DNA from 2 places in the Paenibacillus sp. FSL R5-0470 genome. Region 2 is predicted to be linked to the other one. Evidence: riboswitches for the same ligand, from Rfam matches in the RefSeq annotation. Region 2 holds a riboswitch; the other holds the start of a gene.
The links. A riboswitch is a leader RNA that binds a small molecule or an ion and turns the genes downstream of it on or off. The one in region 2 is predicted to bind preQ1.

Region 1: another riboswitch for preQ1. It lies ahead of MKY99_RS06275 (queuosine precursor transporter); the one in region 2 lies ahead of queF (preQ(1) synthase).

What each region holds. Positions count from the first base shown of each region.
Region 1 covers NZ_CP150238.1:1,420,615-1,432,440, reverse strand. Annotated here, with positions in the region: gene MKY99_RS06280 (AMP-binding protein) at 1-1,059, opposite strand, end outside; gene MKY99_RS06275 (queuosine precursor transporter) at 1,269-1,982, opposite strand; PreQ1 riboswitch class I at 1,993-2,038, opposite strand; gene MKY99_RS06270 (methyl-accepting chemotaxis protein) at 2,382-4,070, shown strand; gene MKY99_RS06265 (YnfA family protein) at 4,129-4,455, opposite strand; gene cobS (adenosylcobinamide-GDP ribazoletransferase) at 4,646-5,461, opposite strand; gene cobU (bifunctional adenosylcobinamide kinase/adenosylcobinamide-phosphate guanylyltransferase) at 5,458-6,006, opposite strand; gene cobT (nicotinate-nucleotide--dimethylbenzimidazole phosphoribosyltransferase) at 6,003-7,064, opposite strand; gene MKY99_RS06245 (aminotransferase class I/II-fold pyridoxal phosphate-dependent enzyme) at 7,157-8,320, opposite strand; gene MKY99_RS06240 (D-alanine--D-alanine ligase) at 8,313-9,245, opposite strand; gene MKY99_RS06235 (PLP-dependent aminotransferase family protein) at 9,265-10,716, opposite strand; gene MKY99_RS06230 (ATP-binding protein) at 10,842-11,378, opposite strand; gene catA (type A chloramphenicol O-acetyltransferase) at 11,556-11,826, shown strand, end outside.
Region 2 covers NZ_CP150238.1:3,681,881-3,693,706, forward strand. Annotated here, with positions in the region: gene MKY99_RS16070 (sugar ABC transporter ATP-binding protein) at 1-1,106, opposite strand, end outside; gene MKY99_RS16075 (class I SAM-dependent methyltransferase) at 1,348-2,193, opposite strand; gene MKY99_RS16080 (DMT family transporter) at 2,226-3,140, opposite strand; gene MKY99_RS16085 (zinc-dependent alcohol dehydrogenase) at 3,282-4,418, opposite strand; gene MKY99_RS16090 (VanW family protein) at 4,500-5,318, opposite strand; gene MKY99_RS16095 (cysteine hydrolase family protein) at 5,319-5,843, opposite strand; gene queE (7-carboxy-7-deazaguanine synthase QueE) at 5,972-6,694, opposite strand; gene MKY99_RS16105 (6-carboxytetrahydropterin synthase) at 6,687-7,169, opposite strand; gene queC (7-cyano-7-deazaguanine synthase QueC) at 7,169-7,837, opposite strand; gene queF (preQ(1) synthase) at 7,861-8,334, opposite strand; PreQ1 riboswitch class I at 8,498-8,541, opposite strand; gene MKY99_RS16120 (ABC transporter permease) at 8,616-9,209, opposite strand; gene MKY99_RS16125 (ABC transporter ATP-binding protein) at 9,299-10,147, opposite strand; gene MKY99_RS16130 (hypothetical protein) at 10,361-10,696, shown strand; gene murB (UDP-N-acetylmuramate dehydrogenase) at 10,757-11,668, opposite strand; gene MKY99_RS16140 (ABC transporter ATP-binding protein) at 11,818-11,826, opposite strand, start outside.

The DNA of each region.
Region 1 (11,826 bases), 2.3 Mb from region 2:
ATGGTAGCCTAGAAATATCATATCACTTCGCACATATAACTGCCCAATCTCCCCCGTAGGGACTTCACGGAACTCTTCATTACAAATGGAAATTTGCACTCCGGGATAGGGCTTGCCTACAGAGTTCGGATTATGCTCTTCCAGAACATCCAAATAACTAATATAACTCGCTTCTGAGGAACCATAGGATTCATAGAGACGCGCTCCAGCGAACACTTCTATGCCCCTTTTTTTGGACAACTCCGACCACTTTGCACCTGAGCTAATAATCGCATCAATCTGCGTCTGCCCAGGAACAGCCTGCTGCATCATGGATTCAAGCATTGTCGGTACAACAAACAACACCACACCCGGAATCTGCCTGCACAGCTCTAACACCTGTGTGGCGCTAAATTTTTGCGTAATATGAAAGTTTGCTCCACCATACAGACTCTGCATTACAGCGAACAAGGACAGCGAATGCACAAACGGACCCGGTGCTAAAACATCACTCATAGAGTTCAATTCAAAGGCAGCACTCGATACCTCAAAGCTCTTTAACCACGATAAATGGGTACGCATATATCCTTTGGGGAGCCCCGTTGTGCCTGAAGTAAAGCCGATAAATAATAACTCATTCGTCTCATCCAATTCAGCTTCTGGCTTCAGAGCCTTCAACCACTGATCATAGGAACCTGTTCGTTCATTTGAAAAAGTCAGCGTTGGGATGGCTTGGTCCTTGAAGACCAAATTCTGTGCAGCTTCCGGCTCGGCAAAAATCATTGTCGGCTGGCACTGCTCTATAATAACCCGCAGTTCATTTGCACTCCACTTGGGATCTAAAGGAATGGGAACACAACCTGCATAAATAGCCCCCAAGAAAACCTCGACAAATTCAATGCGATTCGTAGATAAAATAGCGATTTTGTCATGCTTAAGGCCCTTTTGCTGTAGACCATTGGCAATTCTCCGCATCGCTTGCACTAATGTTGCATAGGTATGCGTTGCTTGGTCATGGGTTAAGGCAATGCTGTCGGGCTGCTGTGCTGCATGACGCAGTATAGGAACTACTAGATTCATCCTTCACCACACCTATTCGTAATTTCTGTGACTACCGATTATGTACACTCTCTTCGCTCGGGATACAATTAGAATGGCTACGATAGCTTATTTTAGCTTTATATTAATTTTATGTACATATTTATATGGAACGATTAAGCCCTCTTACGACTGGAAAAATCAAACAGCGCGCATCGATTATGATCGGTACGCGCTGGCTGTATTGTTGTTTATTCCTTCTTATGAGCGGATGATGGTATTCCATCTTCAGCAAAAGTAAAAGTTCGGGCGATATATAAGATAGGTGTGCTTACTGCGGTTAGTAAGAATTTCGCTAGATACGTTGTAAGCAAAATTTCAAACCACACACTCCAGTTATACAACCCAGCAAATGCAATGGTACAGAAGATTAGTGTATCCACAAAGGAGCTAACCATCGTACTGCCGTTGGAACGAATCCACAACTGACTTGAAGTGCTGTAATATTTGCGAATCCAGGAGTACAACCGAACGTCTAGGAACTGACTAATGAAGTAAGCAGTTAGACTACCCAACGCTAGTCGAGGCATCAGACCAAAGATCGTCTCCAAAGAAGACTGAGCAATATCGGTCTCTTGCGGCTTAAATACTAGTACCATTTGCATAATGACTGTCGTCATAAGCAAGGTGAAGAAGCCAAACCAAACCGCTTTACGTGCTTCTGCTCTTCCATACTTCTCATTAAGCAAATCGCTGGTCATATACAAAGTGACATACATCGTATTTCCGAGTGTCATCACGATATCAAATGGCATAGCAATCGTCTTAGCTACCTGAATGTTTGCAATTACAGTAGCGATACCTACCCAGGCATACATTCCACTTTTGCCGAACAGGCGGTAACAGAGTAGAAAAAAAGCAAAATTGACAATAACAAATAAAACTCCCCACATCAAATTAAACATATTGCTTAAACTCCTCCTAGTTTTGTTTACGCGGGATGGTTACGAACCGCGGCTTACATTAAGTTTTGGAACAAAACATTAATACTCTATCACACTGTCGTCAAACAATCCATAAAAATAAACAATTTATGAAATGGGTATTTATACCCATTTTTATTAACTAAAAATAAAAGTGTCAGTAATAATTCATCTTTTTCAGAAAAATATGCTATATAAACTAAAACTTTCACTATTCATCCAGAGGTTAATTCTATAGAATAGTATCAAACACTTCATTCCCGATCCATTTAGTTGATATATTACATAACTATGGAATATATTGCAGGTTGCCAGTCAATAGCAGTCGGTAGGGATATAAAGAAATGGGGCTTCGCTGCCCATAAAAAGGGGGAGAACAATATGTTTCGTTTCAAGCAGTCGATCAGTCGCAGATTTACGCGTTTATTATTTGTAGTTCTATTACTCACGTCTCTTTTGTTAAGTACCAGCTTCTACTTTATATCCACCAGTATTTTCAACAGCTATGTCATGCCACAAATCAATCAAATTCTAACTGCAGCTGCTCAGGACGTATATAAGAATATAAATACAATGCATGCTCAGCAAGCACTAAAGAAGAACGAACAAGCAGCCACCAATCTTGAATTCTATTTTCAGGATAAGAGAAAGCAGCATGGGGTTGAGACTATTTTTCTACTCAATCTAAAAGGCAAGGAAGCTGAGGTTCTGTCCGTAGATCATGATGCAAAATTAAAGCCGGAGGAAATTGTTAAGGTGTCCTCTGCAATGCAGCAAGCTCTTAAAGGAAAGAGCGGACTAAGCGATACATACAAGGACTCGCATGGTGTACATAAGTCAGCTTATATCGGAATTCCCGGAAGTACGATGGTTATCGGAATCAGCAGTGATGTAAGCTTTATTCAAGAAAAAACAGACAGTATTCTGTGGACCAGTGCCGGGATCACTCTGCTAACGCTGATCATAGGCTCAACTGGTGCCTGGTTTATGAGTATGCGGATTACTCGTCCTATCTCAAAGCTTGCAGCTTACAGTGCCCGTCTCGCAGAGGGAGATTTCACAGAGGAATTAACGGTTAAAGGCAGTGATGAGGTAGCTCAACTGTCCAGAAGCTTCCAAGCAATGACCCTGCGCTTAAAAGAAATGATTGGACATGTACTCGTCACCTCAAATACTGTGGTCACCGATTCCAATTCTTTAAGAGAACGTGTTGAGGTCTTAAATGAAATGGCAGACCACTCTAGTACATCTGTTGTAGAAATTGGCAAAGGTAGTACGACCATCGCGAGCAGCGCTCTAGATAATTCAAAAGCTATGGAAGAAATCAATTTCGGCATTCAGCATATTGCTTCAGCAGCCACCGAAGTCACTGAGCAGATCAGTGAAGCTTCCGCTGAAGCGATTGGCGGTAATGAGATTGCCCAAAGTGCCGTTCTGCAAATGCGCCATGTTGAACGTGCCTCCCTGCAGTCGCTGGAGCAATTACAAGTTATGAATGAACGTTCAGTAATGATCGGAGAAGTCGTTCATAGCATTACTGAAATTACGAAGCAAATCCAAATGCTGTCGCTCAATGCTTCGATCGAAGCAGCACGTGCAGGAGAACATGGACGCGGCTTTGCCGTGGTTGCCGGAGAAGTACGCAAGCTTTCCGAACAATCCCGTAATGCGAATGAGCAGATTCGTGATTTCCTACTCGGACTTCAGGAAGATATGAATCGCTCCGTTACTGAGATGAACCATGTGAATTCTGAGGTAGCCTCCGGGGTAGGCAAGGTGGCAGAAGCGGGCGATGCCTTCAATCACCTTCTGATTCTGATCCAAAGCATCAATCAGAATATTCAATCCGTATCTGCGGCTACGCAGCAAATCTCAGCAAGTACAGAAGAAGTTAGTGCTTCCGTCGAGGAAACCGCACAAATCACTTCAAGATCCCAAGAAAGTGCGGACACACTATCCGAGAACTCCGAGCGCCAACGTATAGAGCTTGAAGGACATGCAGTAACCGTGCAGCATCTATATGAGCAGGCTAAGAAGCTTCAGGAAGCTGTGCAACAATTTAAGATCTAAAGCTTAGGCTTAAATAAAAACAACCCGTTCACACGAAAGTGTTGAACGGGTTGTTTTGTTAGTGTCTCGGCGCCCAAAGAATGACCGAAACGCCGATCACACAAATACCAGCACCAACCCAGTCATATACATCGGGTGTTTTCTTGTCTACTAGCCAGCCCCATAACACAGCGAGCACGATAAACACCCCGCCGTAGGCTGCGTACACTCTTCCGAAGGACGGAAACTTCTGCAACGTAGGGATGATGCCATAGCTTATCAGAATCAAAGAACCTACCAAACCGTACCAGAGAGGTCTTGATTCTCTTAGCCATAACCATACTAAGTATCCGCCTCCGATCTCAGCAAGGCCGGCAATTACAAATAGTAGAATGGCAGCAACCATGTCATCCCTCTTTCCTATTAAACTCTAAAAATATCAAATGATTCGCAAAATATGATACAACGTCATCACGGTTAGCAAGTATGTGTACAAGCAAGCATCCGGGCCACCAAACAACTGGACCCACAAGCATCAGCAGTGGATATAAACAGATTGAGCCAGCTGGCTACTATGCGTCACCCGCAGGAGCCACTCACATGAAATTGTGCTGGAGCAGCACTAATACTAGTAGGAGCACAGCCTCTAGCAGCTCATTCAGCGCGCCATACACATCGCCGGTGAGCCCGCCGAGCCGGCTGCTAATCCGCCGCGCAGCAACGGTGCCGCTGGCCAAGGCCGCATCTGGCAGCAGTAACGCTGCCGCCAGATGCAGCGGCCACGCGGCTAAGCCCGCGCCGAGCGCCAGAGGCGCACCGGCTGCGGCTAGCGAGAGCAGCGCGGCTATCGCCAGCGCGCGCCGCTCATGCGAGGGAGCGAGGCCGGCGAAGCTCGCGGCCAGCCCCTCGTTCCCGCGGGCAATGGGATAACGCACCATTGCCCGCACCATATACCAGCGGCTCCAGATCGCTGGCAGCAAGAGCAGTGGTAGCTCGTAATAGGCGTAGCCTTCGATTAATGCTGCCACTAAAGAGGCCTTTAACAGCAAGAGCAGCACGCAGGCGAGCACACCCATCGCACCCACACGGCTATCCTTCATAATCTCCAGGATCCGTTCCCTCGGTCGGTAGCTTAGCAGACCATCCGCACTGTCCATCCAACCATCGAGGTGCAGACCTCCGGTGAGTCCTACCCATAGAATGAGGGTAATGACGGCGGCTGGCCAAGCTGGTAAAATCAATCCCGTCAAAGCTGCCCCAGCAGCTACGCAAAGTCCGATAGCTGCACCCACCACGGGATAGAACATTACACTTCGGCGCAGCAGCTCAGGAGAAAATCCAGGGTCACTCTTTACAGGAAACCGGGACAAAAACTGAAAGGCAGCCGCGGCAGCATCCCTGCGCTCCCTCATAAACGATACTCCCTGCTCTTGAGTTCAATTGGAATGCCAGCAGTCACTAAAAAAACCTGCTCGCATTGCCGAGCAAGCAGCGCGTTCATACGTCCTGCCAGATCACGGTACAATCGGCCAAGCGCATACTCCGGAACAATACCGTCTCCAACCTCATTAGTGACCAAAATGAGATTTCCTTGAAATGTGCGTACACTGTCTTCAAGTCTTGTAATCTCGCTCTCAATCAACTCTTGCCTATCCGTAAATCCTTCCATGGCTAGCAGTACATTCGATAACCACAACGTTAGACAATCTACGAGAACCGCCTTTTCACCAGATAAACGCTTAAGAAGATCTGGCAAATCATAAGGCTCCTCTAACGTCTCCCAAGCATATCCGCTTTGCGAGCGCTGTTGCTGATGCAGTGCAATCCGTTCATTCATTTCATCATCAAACGCTTGTCCGGTTGCAACATAGAAGGCCTGATCTGCCAGTGACGACATCAGTTTTTCTGCAAAGCCACTTTTCCCGCTACGCGCCCCTCCCGTTACAAGAATACTCATTGTTTCCCAGCTCCAGAGATGCCTGCACTTTCAAAGGTGGCCATTTCGCTCAAAATGCGGCATATCGCCTCAATTAAATGAAGGGACAATACGCCTCCAGTTCCTTCACCCAAACGAAGACCCAGGTTAAACAACGGTTCAAGCCCAAGCCGCTCCAGCATCAGCTTATGTCCTTGTTCTCCTGATAGATGGGAGCCTATCATATAAGCAATGGATTCTGGCGCAAGCGCCTTCGCTACAAGAGCTGCCGCACCCGAAATAAAACCATCCAAAATGACAGGTACCCTGGCAGCAGCTGCGCCAAGAATCAGACCCGTCAAACCGGCGATTTCCAGTCCCCCTACTTTGGACAATACATCCAGCGGATCTGCCGGATTCGGTTGATTCACCTTTAAAGCGCGTTCCACAACTGCAATCTTATGTAGTAGACGTTCATCATCGATTCCCGTTCCTCTTCCAACGGCTACTTCAGGTGCTATTCCTTTTAGAGCACACAGAATGGCTGCGCTAGCCGTTGTATTCCCAATGCCCATTTCACCTGTAATAAAAATCTCTGTCCCGTTCTCAATCGCTTCTTGTGCGATTCTTATACCTACAAGCATAGCACTCATCGCTTCCTCACGACTCATCGCAGGTCCCACGGCTATATTATCCGTTCCTCGGCGCACTTTACGATCAATCAAATCTTCATGACTAAGATCGCCGTTAACACCGATATCAACGAACTTCACCTCAGCACCAGCTTGGCGTGCCAGTACATTCACAGCCGCTCCTCCGCTGAGAAAATTATAGGCCATCTGCATTGTGACTTCCTGTGGAAATGCACTAACTCCCTCGCAGCATACACCGTGATCGGCAGCCATCACAACTACCGTTCGTTTGGTGAAACTAGGCTGCTCCGTACCCGAAATTCCGGCGAGCTTAACGGCCAAGGTCTCCAATTGTCCCAGGCTGCCTGGCGGTTTGGTTAGAATGTTCAGGCGGTGCTCCGCTTTTAGGAAAGACTGTTCATCAGCCGGTGTGATTCGTTTAATTACTTCTTGAATAGTTGAAATCATAATTTAACCTCCAATTAAATAGATCCGTATAACCTATTCTATCTTATCTACACAGAAAAGCCCCCATCTATGATAGATGGGGACCACTAGAATTACAACTTCACTTTCATAAATCCTTCGATTCTCTCCAGCGCTTCCGTCAATTTTTGTAGGGATGCTGCATAAGAGCAGCGAATATACCCTTCTCCACCCGCTCCAAACACATGCCCCGGAACCGCAGCAACACCAACCTCCTTGAGCAGCTGCAAAGCGAAATTCTCTGACTTCATTCCGGTATTAGCGATGGAAGGAAAGACATAAAATGCACCCTCCGGCTCGTGGCAAGGTAAACCAATAGATCGAAATCCACTAACCAGCAGCTTTCTTCGCTCATCAAAGCATCGTTTCATGTGGTCCTTATGCTCCATACCGTTCCGCAGTGATTCAATGGCAGCGATTTGACCTAGTATCGGAGCACACATCGCAGTGTACTGATGGATTTTGAGCATCGCAGCAATTAATTCGTGATCACCACAAGCATAACCCACTCTCCAGCCAGTCATCGCAAAAGCTTTGGAGAAGCCACTAATGACAATCGTTCGTTCCAACATCCCAGGAAGGGAGGCAATACTGACATGCTGACTATCATAGGTTAACTCGGCATAGATTTCATCTGAAATGACAAGTAAGTTATTCTCTTTTACAATCTGTGCAATGGGTAGCCAATCCTCATAAGTCATTACTGCTCCTGTAGGATTAGTCGGAAAATTCACCATAAGAATCTTGGAACGCGGGGTAATCACCTGCCGCAACGCTTCAGGAGTAAGCTTAAAACCCTGCTCGGCTGAAGATTCAACCTCTACCGTAATCCCACCGTTCAAATGAGTAATCGGCGAATACGCAATATAGCTCGGAGAAGGGACGATAATCTCATCCCCGGGTGTAATAAAGGCCCGCAGAGCCAAATCCACGGCTTCACTGCTTCCCACTGTAACCATAATCTCGTTAGTTGGCTCATAGCGGAGATTGAAGCTTGTGTGCAGATAAGAGGCAATCTCTTCTCTAAGCTCCAACAAGCCGGAATTTGGTGTATACATCGTCTCCCCATTATTCAAAGCACGAATACAGGCAGCTCTTACATGCTCCGGTGTAACGAAATCAGGCTCGCCTACACCAAGCGATATAATATCCTGATTCCCTGTACTTAGGTCAAAAAAAGCCCGAATCCCCGAGGGAGCAATCTCCCGTACACGCGGAGTAATCCATTCATTATGCATGACTGAGCACCTCTTCTTTCGGGCTCTTTTCTGTTAGGGAAAGGGAAATGATCTCGTCCAGCAGTCCGCTGAAGGTGTAACCTGCCGCTTGCGCGCTTTTTGGTAAAAGACTCGCCTTCGTCATGCCCGGTAATGTGTTCACCTCCAGCACATATGGAATACCATCCTTAATGAGCATATCCACCCTTGCGTACACGCTGCATTTTAGTGTTTTGTAGCAAGTTAAGGCTGCATCACGTACTCGCTCATACACCTCAGCTGGTAGATCAATGACCCGTTCGTCTGCCCCGCCATCTTCGTATTTCGCACTGTAATCGAACCACTCCGCATGCGCCGAGGTGATTCCCAAAACGGGCAGCATCTCTCCATTTAGAATAGAGCAAGTAATTTCCTGGCCTTGAATGTAGCTCTCGATCAGAATCGACTGATCACAAGCAAAAGCCTTCTCTACTGCGCTCAACAGCTCCTCGCTGCTGCTCACCTTTTCCATACCAATACTCGAACCGCCTGCACATGGCTTCACCATAACAGGATATCCAATCCGCTCTACGGCTTCTTGAGAATAATCCTTCATACTATCCCAGCACAGCCAATCCGCCGTATTGACGCCTGAGCAGCGCATAAGCTTTTTGGAAAGATCTTTATCCATACAAATGCTGCTAGACAAAACGCCACTACCCGTATAAGGAATCCCCATCGTCTCCAGCGTCCCCTGAACCGTACCGTCCTCTCCGTAAGCTCCGTGGAGCGCAAGCAGCGCGATATCGATTCCTTTTGCCTGCTCAATAAGCTCTTCACGCTTGGTGATCACTATTGGAGTAACCTCATATTTATTGGGATCTAGATTCTTCAAAATCTCTCTACCGCTATTCATGGATACCTCATACTCTGAGGACACCCCGCCCATAATTACGCCTACCTTCATCTTCATCTCAAGCACCTCTTTATCCCATTAGTTGTCGTGCTGTTCTGCCAATAATCTCGATCCCCTTGCGGATATCCTCATCCGTCACTCTGGAGAAACCGATCCGTATCGTATTTTGACCTTTACCGTCTGTGAAGAATATATCTCCTGCTGTAAAAATAACCCCTTGTTCATGGCAGGCCGCCAGCAGCGTCCTTGTATTAAAGCCCTCCGCGAAGGTTACAAAAAGATGCAATCCGCCATCCCCTGATAACGCCGTATAAGGAATAAACTCCTTACAGCATTGCAGGGTTAATTCATATTTTCGTTTATATTCCGCTCTGGCTTTTTTCAAATACTTCTCTAAATGGCCACCTAATAAGTACTGATACAAAATGGATTGATCCAGCGTCGAGGTATGAATGGTACGTGCGCGCTTGACGCTTTCGAGAGAATAGATCAGCTCCTGGTCTGCCAGCACCCAGCCTACGCGTAGTCCCGGAAATAATACCTTTGAGAAGCTACCTAGATAGATCACGCTGTTGCCGCTCCCTGCTGCTGCGATAAGTGGAGCCACATGTGAGCCCGAATAGCGTAACTCCTCGTTAAAACCATCCTCGATCACTGGTATTTGGTACCGGTTCATCAGCTTCATTAGCCTCTGTCTTTTCTCGGGAGACATTACAATGCCGGTCGGATTATGATAAGAGGGGACAAAGTAGGCACAGTCAAAAGCTTGCTCCTGCAATGCCTTCTCCAGCTCAACCAGATCAATCCCATCACGCTCCATAGGAATCCCGGTGATCTCAAAGCCATTCAACTTCAGATTTTTGATCGCCGTATGATGCGTTGGATTCTCACAGATGACCGAACCATTCTTTTTGCTAAGTGCAGACAATACAATATCGAATCCCTCTGTAAAGCCATTGGTGATCAATATATCCTTGCCTTTCATTTCAACGCCTTTGTGCTCCATGTACTGCTTCAAATAGTCTATTAAAGGCTTATACCCTTTGGCATATCCATAATTTAGTAAGACATTGCCTTCCACCGACATACGATCCATAAAGGAGCGTTTCACATTATCTAGATCAAAAAGACTCTCATCAGGTGCGATGCTCGTGAAGGAGATCGTCCCCTTCTCCGCTCGTATGCCGCGCTTCATGATATCCAGATCCTCCGCCAGCCGCGCATGATCATTGATACGCGTCTTCCAGTCCATCGTCCAGGAAGAGATTGTTTCACTGCCGGGAGGTGTAGGTGCCACATAACTTCCCTGACCCTGCACGGCATACGCAAATCCATCATCCTCAAGCTCTGCATAAGCAGAGATTACGGAGTTGCGGCTAACCTTAAGCAATGTGCTGAGTTCTCGTGTGGAGGGCAGCTTTTGATTGCCTTGCAGACCGCCTTTTATGATTAAGTGCTTCATATAGTCTTTAATTTGTATATACACCGGCCGTCCGGCTATGAGCTTAAAATCCTTAAACATCTCTCAATCGCCCCCATGACTATCATGGCACAATCACTCGCTTAAAAAAAGAACCACAGCCATGGGATTTTAATCCGGCTGTGGTTCTATGAGAGGACAAATGCCCAAAAAATCAAGTTATAGATCTATGCTTCGATCACAAGCTCCCCTTCTCCAGCAGGGATCTCAAAACCATTTAAAAACCGGGTTAGTATGTCCTCAGTAATCGGAAATGCGGCATTAGCGTCAAAACGTTCACTCCGGATAAGCAGTCTCTGACGCAATTCATCTGGCTGAATTTTTAAGTGAATCAGTTCCCACACGCCACCATAACTCTCAATAAGTTGCTTGTAATCGTTCCGTCTCTGACGTTGCCAGAAGCTGAAATCGATGACAACATGATGTTTTGCCTGAAGCAGATTCACCAGCTCCCCCCGCAGCTTTATCTCCGACTCTTCTTTATAGGACTCATAATTCTGCTCTGGATAATCCACCCCGAAACGTCCGTGCGTGGCCCAAATATCTTCATCTATCGAAAGTCTGGCGAATCCCTCTTTCTCCAGCTTTTTAGCAAAGGTTGTTTTACCCGACCCCGCTACACCGCACATCATTACTACGATGGAAGCAACACTCGTACGCTTTTGCTGAAGCAATTTTTCAATAACCAACTTTTCACTCAACATAATAAATGCATCTTCCTTCCACTTGATCTAGTAAATATATTTTTAATTACGGCGATGATGATGGTATACTCATCGTTACAAAATACTTTCTCAAAGGATTGTGATAAGGATATGGTGAAATCAGTCCAGCAGACCTCCTAAAATGAAAAATGAAATAATTTTAGGAGGTCATAATAAATGATTTTTAACCCGATTGTCATTGATAACTGGAGTAGAAAACCCTATTTTGAACATTATTTAAACAATGTCAGATGCACCTATAGCATGACCGCAAATATTGATATCACCCTTCTACTATCAGAGCTTAAGCATAAGGGAATTAAGCTGTACCCAGCACTAATCCACATGATAACTACGGTGGTGAACCGTCATAGTGAATTCCGCACATGCTTTGATTCTGAAGGTAGATTAGGTTATTGGGATAGCATGTCACCTAGTTTTACAATTT
Region 2 (11,826 bases):
CATCCGAATGCATTACGGAATTTATAGAAGGAAGCAATCGCATTATTCATGCTAATGTCCATATCTACAAGCAGCCCGTAGCGTTTGCGATCTTCGGACAAATAGCCAATTCCATGCTGCACTGCTTGGTGAGGCTGTTTTATACGAACCGTATTTCCATGCAGCTTAATCTCACCCTTATCGATAGGATCAGCCCCAAATACGGCACGAACAACCTCAGTACGTCCAGCGCCCATTAATCCAGCGAAGCCCAGAATCTCACCTTTATTCAGATGAAAGCTGATATCCTTCAACATTTGCCCACTGGATAAGTTTCGAACCTCTAGTACGACTTGCTCTGTCTGTAACGAATGTGTTGGCTTCGACGTTTGATACAGTTCACGACCAACCATCATGCTAATAATCTGATCAATAGTTATTGAATCCGTCCGAACAGTATCCACGTAACAACCATCCCGCATGACTGTAATGCGGTCTGTGATCCGTTTCAACTCATCCATGCGGTGAGAGATGTATATAATACCTACACCTTTTTCTCGTAATTGCTCGATCATACGGAATAACTCGTTAATTTCCGTATCTGTCAACGCTGCAGTTGGTTCATCCATGATCAGTACCTCCGCATTGAAGGACAAAGCTTTGGCGATTTCAACCATTTGCTGATTAGCAACTGTCAGATCTGAGACCAAAGTCTTCGGATCTAGTTTTAGATTCATCTGATCAAACAGTTCCTGCACCTTACGATTTAGCTCCAGATCATCAACGAACCATTTCAGCGCCTTGCGCGGCTCACGACCAATAAATATATTTTGGGCCACTGTAAGATGCGGCATTAGATTCAGTTCCTGATGAATGATACTAATCCCGAGTTCCTGCGCAGCGCGAGTATTGGCAATCTCCACCTCAGATCCCTTGTACCACATCTGACCCGCATCCTTGGAATAGACTCCTGTTGCAATCTTCATTAAGGTAGACTTTCCTGCGCCATTTTCACCGACTAAGGCATGCACTTCCCCACGTTTCAGCTCAAATTGACATTGATTCAATGCATGAACACCAGGAAAAAATTTATCAATCCCCGCCATTCGTAGTAATACTTCGTCCATTTCATATCCACCTCAAATCCTTTATGAATGCCTTTTTGTAAAGTAATCGCTTTCAAATGTTGAATGTAAAATTATTGTATTACCTATAAGTTTCCAATGTAATGGAATATTCTCCGTAAAAAAGTTTAAAATTTTATGTTTTGAAGCAAGCAAAAAAGACCACACCGTCCTTTTACGGACGAAGTAGCCTTTAGATCAGCTCATATGTGTATAACAGTTGGAATCCTTACATTCGAATAGCCTACAGGTTCTGACCCTTTCCAGCCACCAAGGTGAATGTCTTTGGTATTCCTTTATCATAAACATCCGAGGATAGATTGGGTTCTTCGATCAATTGGCGGATCACAAGCCCGGAACTGGCAGCAGCTGTTACAATTTCTCCAAGCGTCCAGCGGCGCCAATATACAACGCTATGTTCCTGTTCGTCTATTGGTTTGCCTGTGGAAGGCAAATACTTAGAGTATGAGACCTTTTTTTCTTCCAATGTCGTATCGAAATAGTCCCCGCTAACTTTGTGCTTACGAACCTTCGCTGTAGAACCCTTAGAGGATATCAGCTTAGTTGTCACAGGATGGAAATCACGTAGAACAAGAATCCCACCAGGAGAAAGTAAATGGCGGACGGTTTCCATAAACGGTGCTAGGTCGGTAAAGTAGTGTACAATTCCTAATTCAGCAAATACGATATCATATGAACCATCGAGCACGTGATCTGGCAGCTTAAGAACATCCGATACGATATAGTTAAGCTGAACACCTGCTTCTTGTGCGAGATCAGCTGCATAACGCGCATTAGCTTCTGAGAAGTCAGCAACAGTAACGTCCGCTCCAAGTAATGACAGCGCGACTGCCTTCATTCCGTTTGATCCCATGAGATTCATCATCTTTTTACCCTGTACATCTCCAAAATAAGAAGAGAGCGGGTACAGCTTTGCACTTGGTTCCTTGATTAACTTGGCTGCAGCCTCAGACGGTGTACCAAATCGAGCAACCCAAGCTGTGTACGTGTCTTCGTTCCATAGTTCCTCACTTGTTGGCCCAGTGCCTTTTCCAGGATGTAATTCTAAATTTTGATCTTGTTCTTCCATACCTTGCGACCCCTTTATGATTAAAATATCTGTTATGAAGCATTCTGAATGGCTTCTGCCACCTGAATCGTTTTATTTCTTCCAGTATACAAATATACGCCAAGTCCAAACATAACCAAAAGTCCACCTGCCCATTGTAGCGCAGTTAATTGTTCACCCAAGAGCAGATACGCGAGGATACTTGCCCCCACTGGTTCTCCTAAGATGTTCATAGATACCGTAGTTGCGGATACATACTGAAGCAGCCAATTAAATAAAATATGGCCAAACACCGTAGGAACAACTGCTAGCAATAGGAAAATCCCCCACTCTTTCGCAGGATAATTGAAAAAGGAGATCCCCATAATCAGATTGTATATGGCAAACACACCAGCCGCTGATAAGAAAACTATCAAGCTGTACAGGTATGAGGGCATGCGCACTACAAGCTTTTGACCGATAAGCATATGCACAGCTACCGCTACTGTTCCTCCAACCGATAACAAATCACCTTTAAGATTATCTGAAGAGATACCAATATCTCCCCAACCGATAAACACTACTCCGCCAATAGCAATACTCAGCCCAAGAATAGCAGACACAGCCGTTCTTTCCTTATACAAAAAATAAACGCCCAGCATAATAAACACTGGCTCCAGCGCCATGATCATCGTTGAACTAGCTACCGAAGTATACTTCAAAGAGCCCATCCAAAGCAAAAAATGTAGAGCTAGCATAGTGCCTGAGAGCACAAGCATGATCCAGTCTTTTTTACGAAGAGCAAACGCTGCTCCGCTGTATGGTCTTGCAAAAGGCAACATCAGCAGCGAGGTGAACAACAGCCGATACATTCCTTGTATAGATGCTGGCGCTGCTGACCACTTAATAAAAATGGCGGAAAAAGAGATGGCCACAATCCCAATCAACATTAAAATCGGAATAGGAAGTGGCGGTTTTTTAAGCTTCACATGGTACGCGTCCTTTCACTATCTTAAGTCACTTATGTTAATTTAACGCAGACCGTGAAAAAATGCATCTATTTTCATTAGATTTCACTAAAAAAAGCATAAGCAATGTCATTTCTGACGAGAGCTCATGCTTCTTAAAGGCTAAGGTTTCAGAACCACCTTTATGCAATCCTCTTTTTTCTCACTAAAAATGTCATAGCCATGCTCCGCTTTGCTGATAGGCAAGCGATGTGTAATGATATCTGTGGGATCAAATTTATTCTCTTTAATCATCTTATAAAGCAAAGGCATATAGTGAATCACTGGAGCCTGTCCCATTTTTAAAGTAATGTTGCGTTCAAATAGATGACCCAAAGGGAACATATTATAATTAAGCCCATAAACTCCTACAAGCTGAATAGTTCCGAATTTACGTACGATATCCGAGGCCATTCTAAATGCACTGAGTGAGCCTCCCTGTAGCTTCAGAGTGGTTTCCACTTTCTCCAAAGCAGATATTTTGGCATCCAAACCTACACAGTCAATAACTACATCTGCGCCCCCATGTGTTATCTCTTTCAAATGAGCTTCAATATCCTTAATCTCTTCAAAGTTGTAAATTTCGACATTATTGTTCAGCTTCGAATGCTGCAGACGGTAGCCAATATGATCAACTGCAATTACTCTTGAGGCGCCTTTGATCCAGGCAAACTTCTGAGTAAGCAGACCAACAGGCCCGCAACCGAGAACAATGACTGTATCCCCTGGCTTCACTCCGCCGCTTTCTACTCCCCACCAAGCAGTAGGAACAATATCAGATAAGAAAAGAATTTTCTCATCTTCCATTTCTGCATCCTCAGGAACGACAAAAGGGCCGAAATTACCATAAGGAACCCGCAGTAATTCGGCTTGCCCTCCTGCAAAGCCCCCATAAGTATCGGAATAACCCAGATATCCGCCTGTATCCTTGGCGTCATTAGCATTGTCGCATTGACTCTCCATCTCATGCTGGCAGAAGTAGCACTGACCACAGGCTACATTAAAGGGAATAATGATCCGGTCGCCTTTCTTGACTTTAGTTACGTCTGGACCGGTCTCCTCAACAATGCCCATGGGCTCATGACCAATAACATAGTCATCATGCATTCCTGGAATTTCACCGTTAAAAATGTGCAGATCTGAGCCACAAATCGCTGTAGAAGTAATTCGAACGATAATGTCATCCTTTTTCTCAATCTTCGGATCAGCAACCTCTTTAACTTTCACTTTCTTCTTCCCTTGGTAGGTTAATGCTTTCATGCTGTTAATCCGCTCCTTTGAGTATAGCATAGGATAGAACAATAACGTGTCTTCTATGTTATAACCCATTACCTTATCCTCTTATCCATGAAGAAGCGGAGAATACATCATAAGCGCATAGTTATCCGTTACAGCTTCATCTCCAACTAGGTCGCCGGTACGTGTGAATACTTTTCGACTAATCTTGTTACTGCGTATATACCCTCCCCAAGGTTCTAAACTAATCCGATGATCACTTTCGTACACTTCATATTTATAAAGGGACTGCTCATCGCATCTCCATTCCCCATGCAAATGGCTGTCATCCAGCCAGAGCTTTAATTGATATGTTTGATTCGTGTTATTCTTCATTTGAAGATCCAAATAATTATAAGAACAGGTGGCCCCGCTTCCAAATGGCTGTGTACGCTGTTCATCTGGAAATACATCATAGCTGTGCCGATGCCGTTCTGTAACCGTAAGAGGTGTATGCAGTGTCATCCAGTAGATCAGATTGGACAACTGGCACAGTCCCCCGCCGACTCCAGAATGGAAGCCACCATAATGCAGCACCATCCCGTCCAGATACCCTTTTCGCTTACTGGGCTTACCAATGCTTCTCCAATAGGAAAAAGTCTCACCCGGGCGCACCAAGAGCCCATTCAGTTTCGCTATCGCCAGACGTAAATTGGTTATTTTATTGTATTGAAGCACCATATCTACATTCCGTAGACTTCTTAATAACGGTGTAGCATGAGCCATCACTTCATTAGATAAAATTTCACTAGTGCGCTGCTTCGCCACCTTGCTGCGGCTAGTGCACCATTTCAAATATCTTTTCCAAATAAAATATCGCTTTCCGGCAAATAGTCTAAGTCGAGAACGCTGAATAGGTTTCATGGCAGCCTGAGGTGTACTCATCTAGAACTGAACCTCGCTTTCAGCTCGTAACTGGGCGAATCTCCCTCCGATTACCGCATTATGATGCTTAACGATCTCACTACTATTCAGAACCCCATTATCAAAGGTGCTATGAGCATCTTGGACGAGAACACTCTTATACCCCATACTGTATGCGCGTCTTATTGTCGTATCTAAGCAGAACTCACTTTGCATCCCACAAATCACCAGATTCGTGATCCCCAGCTTCTGTAGCTCCTCTTGCAGTTCGGTTCGGTGAAAAGCATCCCAAGTAGGCTTCTCCACAATAACTTCGCCTTCCTGCGGTGTGATGCGGTGACTGATCTGCCATGTGGGCGTACCTTTTGTATATTCCTCATCTTCGGTGTGTTGAATATAAACTATTGGAGTACCTGCTACCCTAGCTTTGTTCTGAAGGGAAATAATTCTCTCCATTACACCCTCTTCATCGTACAGCTTTTGATCAGGATAGGAGAACATAGCTTCTTGAACATCGATAATTAATAGTGCAGTTGAATTTCCCATTTAGTACCTCCTACAATTTTTATGAAAATCATACCAGATTATGGGACATTCTATCTACCTATTTAAAGGCTTAAATCAATAAAAAAAGGGCATCTGCTGAGCAGACACCCGTTACATTTAAATACTTTTTACTTGCCACGTTTATTATGCCAGATCAATGCATGCAGCTGTGGAAGGACACGTACTCTATTCATCTCAGAGTCTACGATTACTTTATTAAACAACCATTCCAGCCTTCCCAAAAGTCGAGCAGAAATGTCGCCTTCTTCAGTGACATCATCATTCCCAGGCTGCAGAAAGAGCTGCACATTGGGATATCGCTGGTGAATGTCTTTTGCATAATTAAAGTCCTTATCATCAAACACAACGACTTTAAGACTGTGCGTAGAGCGGCCCAGATTCTCCATCTTACTCATGATGTTATCTAGTATTTCCCAATTCGTCGTCATCCCTGAGCTTGGCGGCTTCGGACTAATGGTCAGCACATCCACGTTATTGAACCATTCCTGCCATTTACTGCCCTGAGTTTCTATTGCAGCTTGTATCCCTCGCTCATGTAGCTGGTTAATAAAAGAGCCCAGCCCATCACCAATCAAAGCAGGATTTCCGCCTGAAATCGTAACACAGTCGAAATTATCTCCAGCTATAGCTAAAAGTTCATTCATAATTTCATCCGAGGTCATCATTCGAACCTTATCCTTAGCAGTACCATCCCAAGTAAAAGCAGAGTCACACCAGCCACAGCGATAATCACAGCCATAGGTGCGGACAAACATTGTCTTCACACCAATTACCGCACCTTCACCTTGAATGGTCGGACCGAACATTTCAATTACAGGAATCTTACTCACAGTCACAGCCTCCATATAAACGGTAGGATGGCCCTTCATCCGGAACATCTTCAGCCAGCACCTCTGCCCAGGAGGTTGGAGTCTCCCATAGCTTTACCGAGTACAAAGGCAGCCCTGCTTGCTTAAGCTTGTAGGCAATATATGAAGACATATTCTCCACTGTGGTGCGGAATGACAACAAGGCTACTTTGGAGCCCGTATTCGTTAACGTCTCTAACACAGGTTCATTTCCCATAGCAAGAAAAGCGTGATCTAAACGATCTACAAGGCTTTGTTGTACAGTCGCCTTGATATCGCTGAAGTCAATAACAAACCCTTCGTCTGAATGGCCTTCCGTAGCCTCTGGTTTGCCCTTAAGCACTACTTCGAGCTTATAAGTATGTCCGTGCAGATTGCTGCATTTCCCTTTGTGACCAATTAGTTGATGCGCCGCATCAAACGTAAATATTTTGCAGACTGAAACCTCGTTAAGCATTAAGAACCGGCCTCCATTCTCTCCGCCTCATATTGCTCAAGACCACGCTGACGCAACAGACAGGCTGGACAAGTACCGCAGCCACTGCCAATAATACCGTTGTAACAGGTCAATGTTTGTTCGCGAACATAATCAAAATAACCAAGTTCATCTGCCATCTTCCACGTTTCCTTTTTATCCAGCCACATCAATGGAGTGTGTATCGCAAACTCATAGTCCATAGATAAATTCAGCGTAACATTCAATGATTTCACAAATACATCACGGCAGTCCGGATACCCGCTAAAGTCCGTTTGGCAGACACCAGTGACGATATGGGAGTATCCCAATTGTTTAGCTAATATTGCGGAAAAAGACAAAAATAACAGATTCCGTCCGTCAACAAATGTACTAGGAAGCTCATCACCTTCGCCAGCAACGATATCAATATCCTGGCGGGTTAGTGCATTTGGAGCCAGCTGATTAAGCAGCCCAAGATCAAGGATATGCTGTTTTACATTAAACTTAGCTGCTATTTCTGTAGCAACTTCGATTTCAGCCGCATGACGCTGATTATAATTAAAGGTAACTACCTGCACTTCCTCAAAATGCTTCAATGCCCAAACCAGGCAAGTGGTGCTATCTTGTCCGCCGCTAAATACGACGAGTGCTTTTTTGTTCATCTTAATCTCTCCTTATCAACTTGTTGGGATTAGCGGTTATCCACTTTTTCTGGATAGAGGTCGTGATTCATTAAGCGGTGCTCCGCCATCGCCTCATACTTCGTACCCGGTCTTCCATAGTTGCAATAAGGATCAATAGATATGCCTCCACGCGGAGTGAACTTGCCCCATACCTCAATGTATCGTGGGTCCATCAGTGAGATCAGATCATTCATAATAATGTTGACGCAGTCCTCATGAAAGTCACCGTGGTTACGGAAGCTAAACAGATACAGCTTTAATGATTTAGATTCCACCATTTTCTGTTCAGGAATATACGAAATATACAATGTGGCAAAATCCGGCTGACCTGTAACAGGACATAAGCTAGTAAACTCAGGGCAGTTGAATTTAACAAAATAATCACGCCCTGGATGCTTGTTATCAAACACCTCAAGAATAGCTGGATCATAACCAAACTTGTACTGCGTTCCCTGATTACCAAGTAAAGTGACTTCTTGCATTTCCTCTTTCAATCTTCCTTCTGACACGACAAAAAACCCCTCTCTTTTCCTTCGACCTTGGCCGGTAATGGAAAGAAGAACGAGATTTCGAAAACTTTGCTCCACTAAGAAGAAACGGAAGCAACGTCCGGGTTAAGGACTGCATCCGCTTATAAGATTTAATATACTCTTAGTTTTTTATAGAGGGAGTTCGCGAACCTCTCCTGCACAATCCGTGCAGACTTCTTCTTCATGCATATTGCGTCTTGAACTATACCATGGTAATTTGCTTCTGACAAGTTCTACGCTTTGCCCGTCTTCCAAATCCAGAGCGAAAGCACCACAATCCACAAGAGCAAAAGCAGGCTTTCTAGGAGCAATACTCCTTCTCCATTTAGAATACTGTTCAAATTCTGGACGATTTCAATACTTGGCAGAATAACAAAGATCGGATAAGTCCATTCTGGAAGAGCGACGTACACAGAAGCAACTAAGAAAAAAACAACCATAAATGCGGAGCTGATGGCTGAACCATTTTTGGAGGAACTTACCTTTAAACCAATGATAATTCCAACTTGTACAAAGATAATTCCACCCAATAACATATACAATAAGGAAGGGAGTAAATCCATTGTCAAACCTTGATTTAGTACATAAACAATCAGCTGTGATAACAAAGAAAAAACAAGAACAGATCCAGCTTTCGCTGTAATAATCTGGCCTCTGCTTAGCGGAGTAATCAACAGCGCATCATAAGTCTTACTCTCCCGCTCCTCAATTAATCCTGGGCCGGTAATCATGATCCCAACCATCACTTGCGCAAATAATATCCATGTAGAAAGAAGCATGAAGTCCAAACCGCTCTTGTCCACTACAGTGATGATAATTTTAGCCATAAATATAGGCAAAATTATTAGAATTACAGTCGCAGGATTACGCAGTATATCCTTACTTTCATGTTTATACAGCTTCCATATCTGATAACTCAACTTAGCTCACTTCCCGTCAGGGCAGCGAATACATCTGCCAGCGAAGCTTCTTTGCTGTGCATACTTAGAATTTGATTCGTAGACATTAACTGATAGATATGATCTTTAGTAGCTTCTTCTGCAATCGGCCAGGATTTCATAACCACTTTACCATCCTGCTGATATTTAACTTCAATTTCTGGTTTACCATAAATGGTCTTAAGTCTATGCGGTTCATCGAGTGCCACCAAGGCACCAGCGTGCATGATGCCCACTCTATCGCTCAATGCCTCGGCTTCGTGCATATCATGCGTCGTTAAGACGATGGTTGTGCCTTCTTCTTGAATTCTCTTGACGTGATTACGTATGAGTGAAGCTGAATTTGGATCTAACCCACTTGTAGGCTCATCTAAAAACAACACTTGAGGCTTATGTAATAATGCTCTGGCGATTAGAACACGCTGCTTCCAGCCTTTGGATAAGCTGCTTACTTTAGCTTTTTCCTTATCTAACAGCTGGAGGGTTTCCATGACTTCATTCACTCGATTTCCTGCTACCCTATACAGATCAGCGAACAGCTCCAGATTATTTCGAATAGAACTACGCATGTATAGGTTCGGAAGCTCGAAAACAACACCAATTTGAGCATGGATTTCTTTTTTATGACGTGAAATATTCATGCCATTAATTAAAATCTCTCCGCTTGTAGACTGAAGAAGCCCTGTCATCATTCGCATCGTTGTAGTCTTCCCTGCACCATTGGGACCTAGAAATCCAAAGACCTCACCTTTCTCCACCGTGAAAGTAATTTGATCAACTGCACACCTCTCCTGATAATATTTTGAGACCTCAGTTAGCTGAATCAATAACACTCCCCCCTTTTTAGAATAGTTAACTTTCTTCTATCCTTATTCTGGTTGTAGAGGATTATCTCTGTTGTTGCTATTCTGTAACATTCGCTATTCCTTAGTACCTTCCTTTGTTCAAATCCGCTCAGATGTGGCGAAAATAAGGATTCAAATCCTAAGAAAAGGGTAACTTAAACATAATAATCTTCGAGGTAAGGGTGGGATCATCTAATGGAACAAAGTATACAGAAACTTATGGACTGGATTAACAGTCATGTGAATGAAACTATTGTAATTGAAAAGAAAGAGCTTCGTGATCTGGATAAAATTCATTTTAATCTAGAGGCTGTTGAGTTTCGGAGTGCGGAGGATGTTATCGATGATTATCTTGGGAGTGCATTAATATTAAAAGGATTTGGCAGCACTTTAAACGCCGATGGTGAGCTAGTATCGCTACCACACTCCACCTATGACTTAGCTATTGACGGGCTTCGGATTGAGGACATAAGTGATCGCAAGGCGGAAATAACTACTGAAAGAGCTAAATATACCCTTTCAGTGGATTAAACCATTTGTAACGACAGCAAAAGAGCCCACAGTAATCTGTGGGCTCTTTCTAATTAATAGTTACTCTTCCCCAATGATCTCCACTTCAGTTTCAAGCTCCACGCCGAATTTATCCTTCACAGTCGCTCTTACATGGTGAATTAGCCCGATGTAATCGCTGGCGGTTGCATTATCTGCATTTACAATAAACCCTGCATGCTTCTTGGATACCTCAGCACCACCGATTCTTGTTCCCTGCAAGCCACTCTCTTGAATTAACTGACCTGCAAACCGACCTGGAGGACGTTTAAAGACACTACCACAGGAAGGATACTCAAGCGGTTGCTTGGATTCACGCAAGTAAGTAAGTTCATCCATTTTCGCCTTGATGGATAATGCATCTCCGGAAGTCATAGCAAATTTCGCCTCAAGCACGATGTATTCACCGCTTGCGAACACGCTTTTTCTGTAACCCCATTGCAGTTCATCCCCTTGCAGAGTCACCAATTGCCCGCTCTTAGTTATAGCCAGCGCACTGTGCAATACATCTTTAACTTCTCCGCCATAAGCACCTGCGTTCATGTAAAGCGCTCCACCAACCGTTCCTGGAATGCCACAGGCGAACTCAAGACCCGTAAGCTCCATATCCAGTGCATATCTGGAAACATCAATAATCTTGGCTCCACACTCCGCATATAAGAGATTGTCACGAATCCCCATTTCGGTTAATCCTGCCGTTTGCAGCACGATCCCACGCACACCGCCATCACGGATAATCACGTTGGAGCCGTTCCCAAGTACCGTAAGGGTGATCCCATTCTGTTCCGCATATGTAACGATCTTTTGAATTTCCTCATAAGTAGCTGGTGCTGCCAAAATATCAGCTTTACCGCCCATTTTAGTATACACGTGATCTTTTAAGTTCTCATGACTCTTCACAATCCCTGTAGTCATTAGCTGCTCTAGGTCATTTTGAATTTTGTCAATATTCATGTTTCATGCTCCTTTAACCATGTATAAATGATGGTCCTTGATCTATTTTTAGTAGTAGTATCATGGATTTGTAGGCAACCACAACTGTAACAACGAACAGGCTCCCTTGTCAATGACGGGAGCCTGTTCGTTGTATGATTTCAATATAATTATACGGC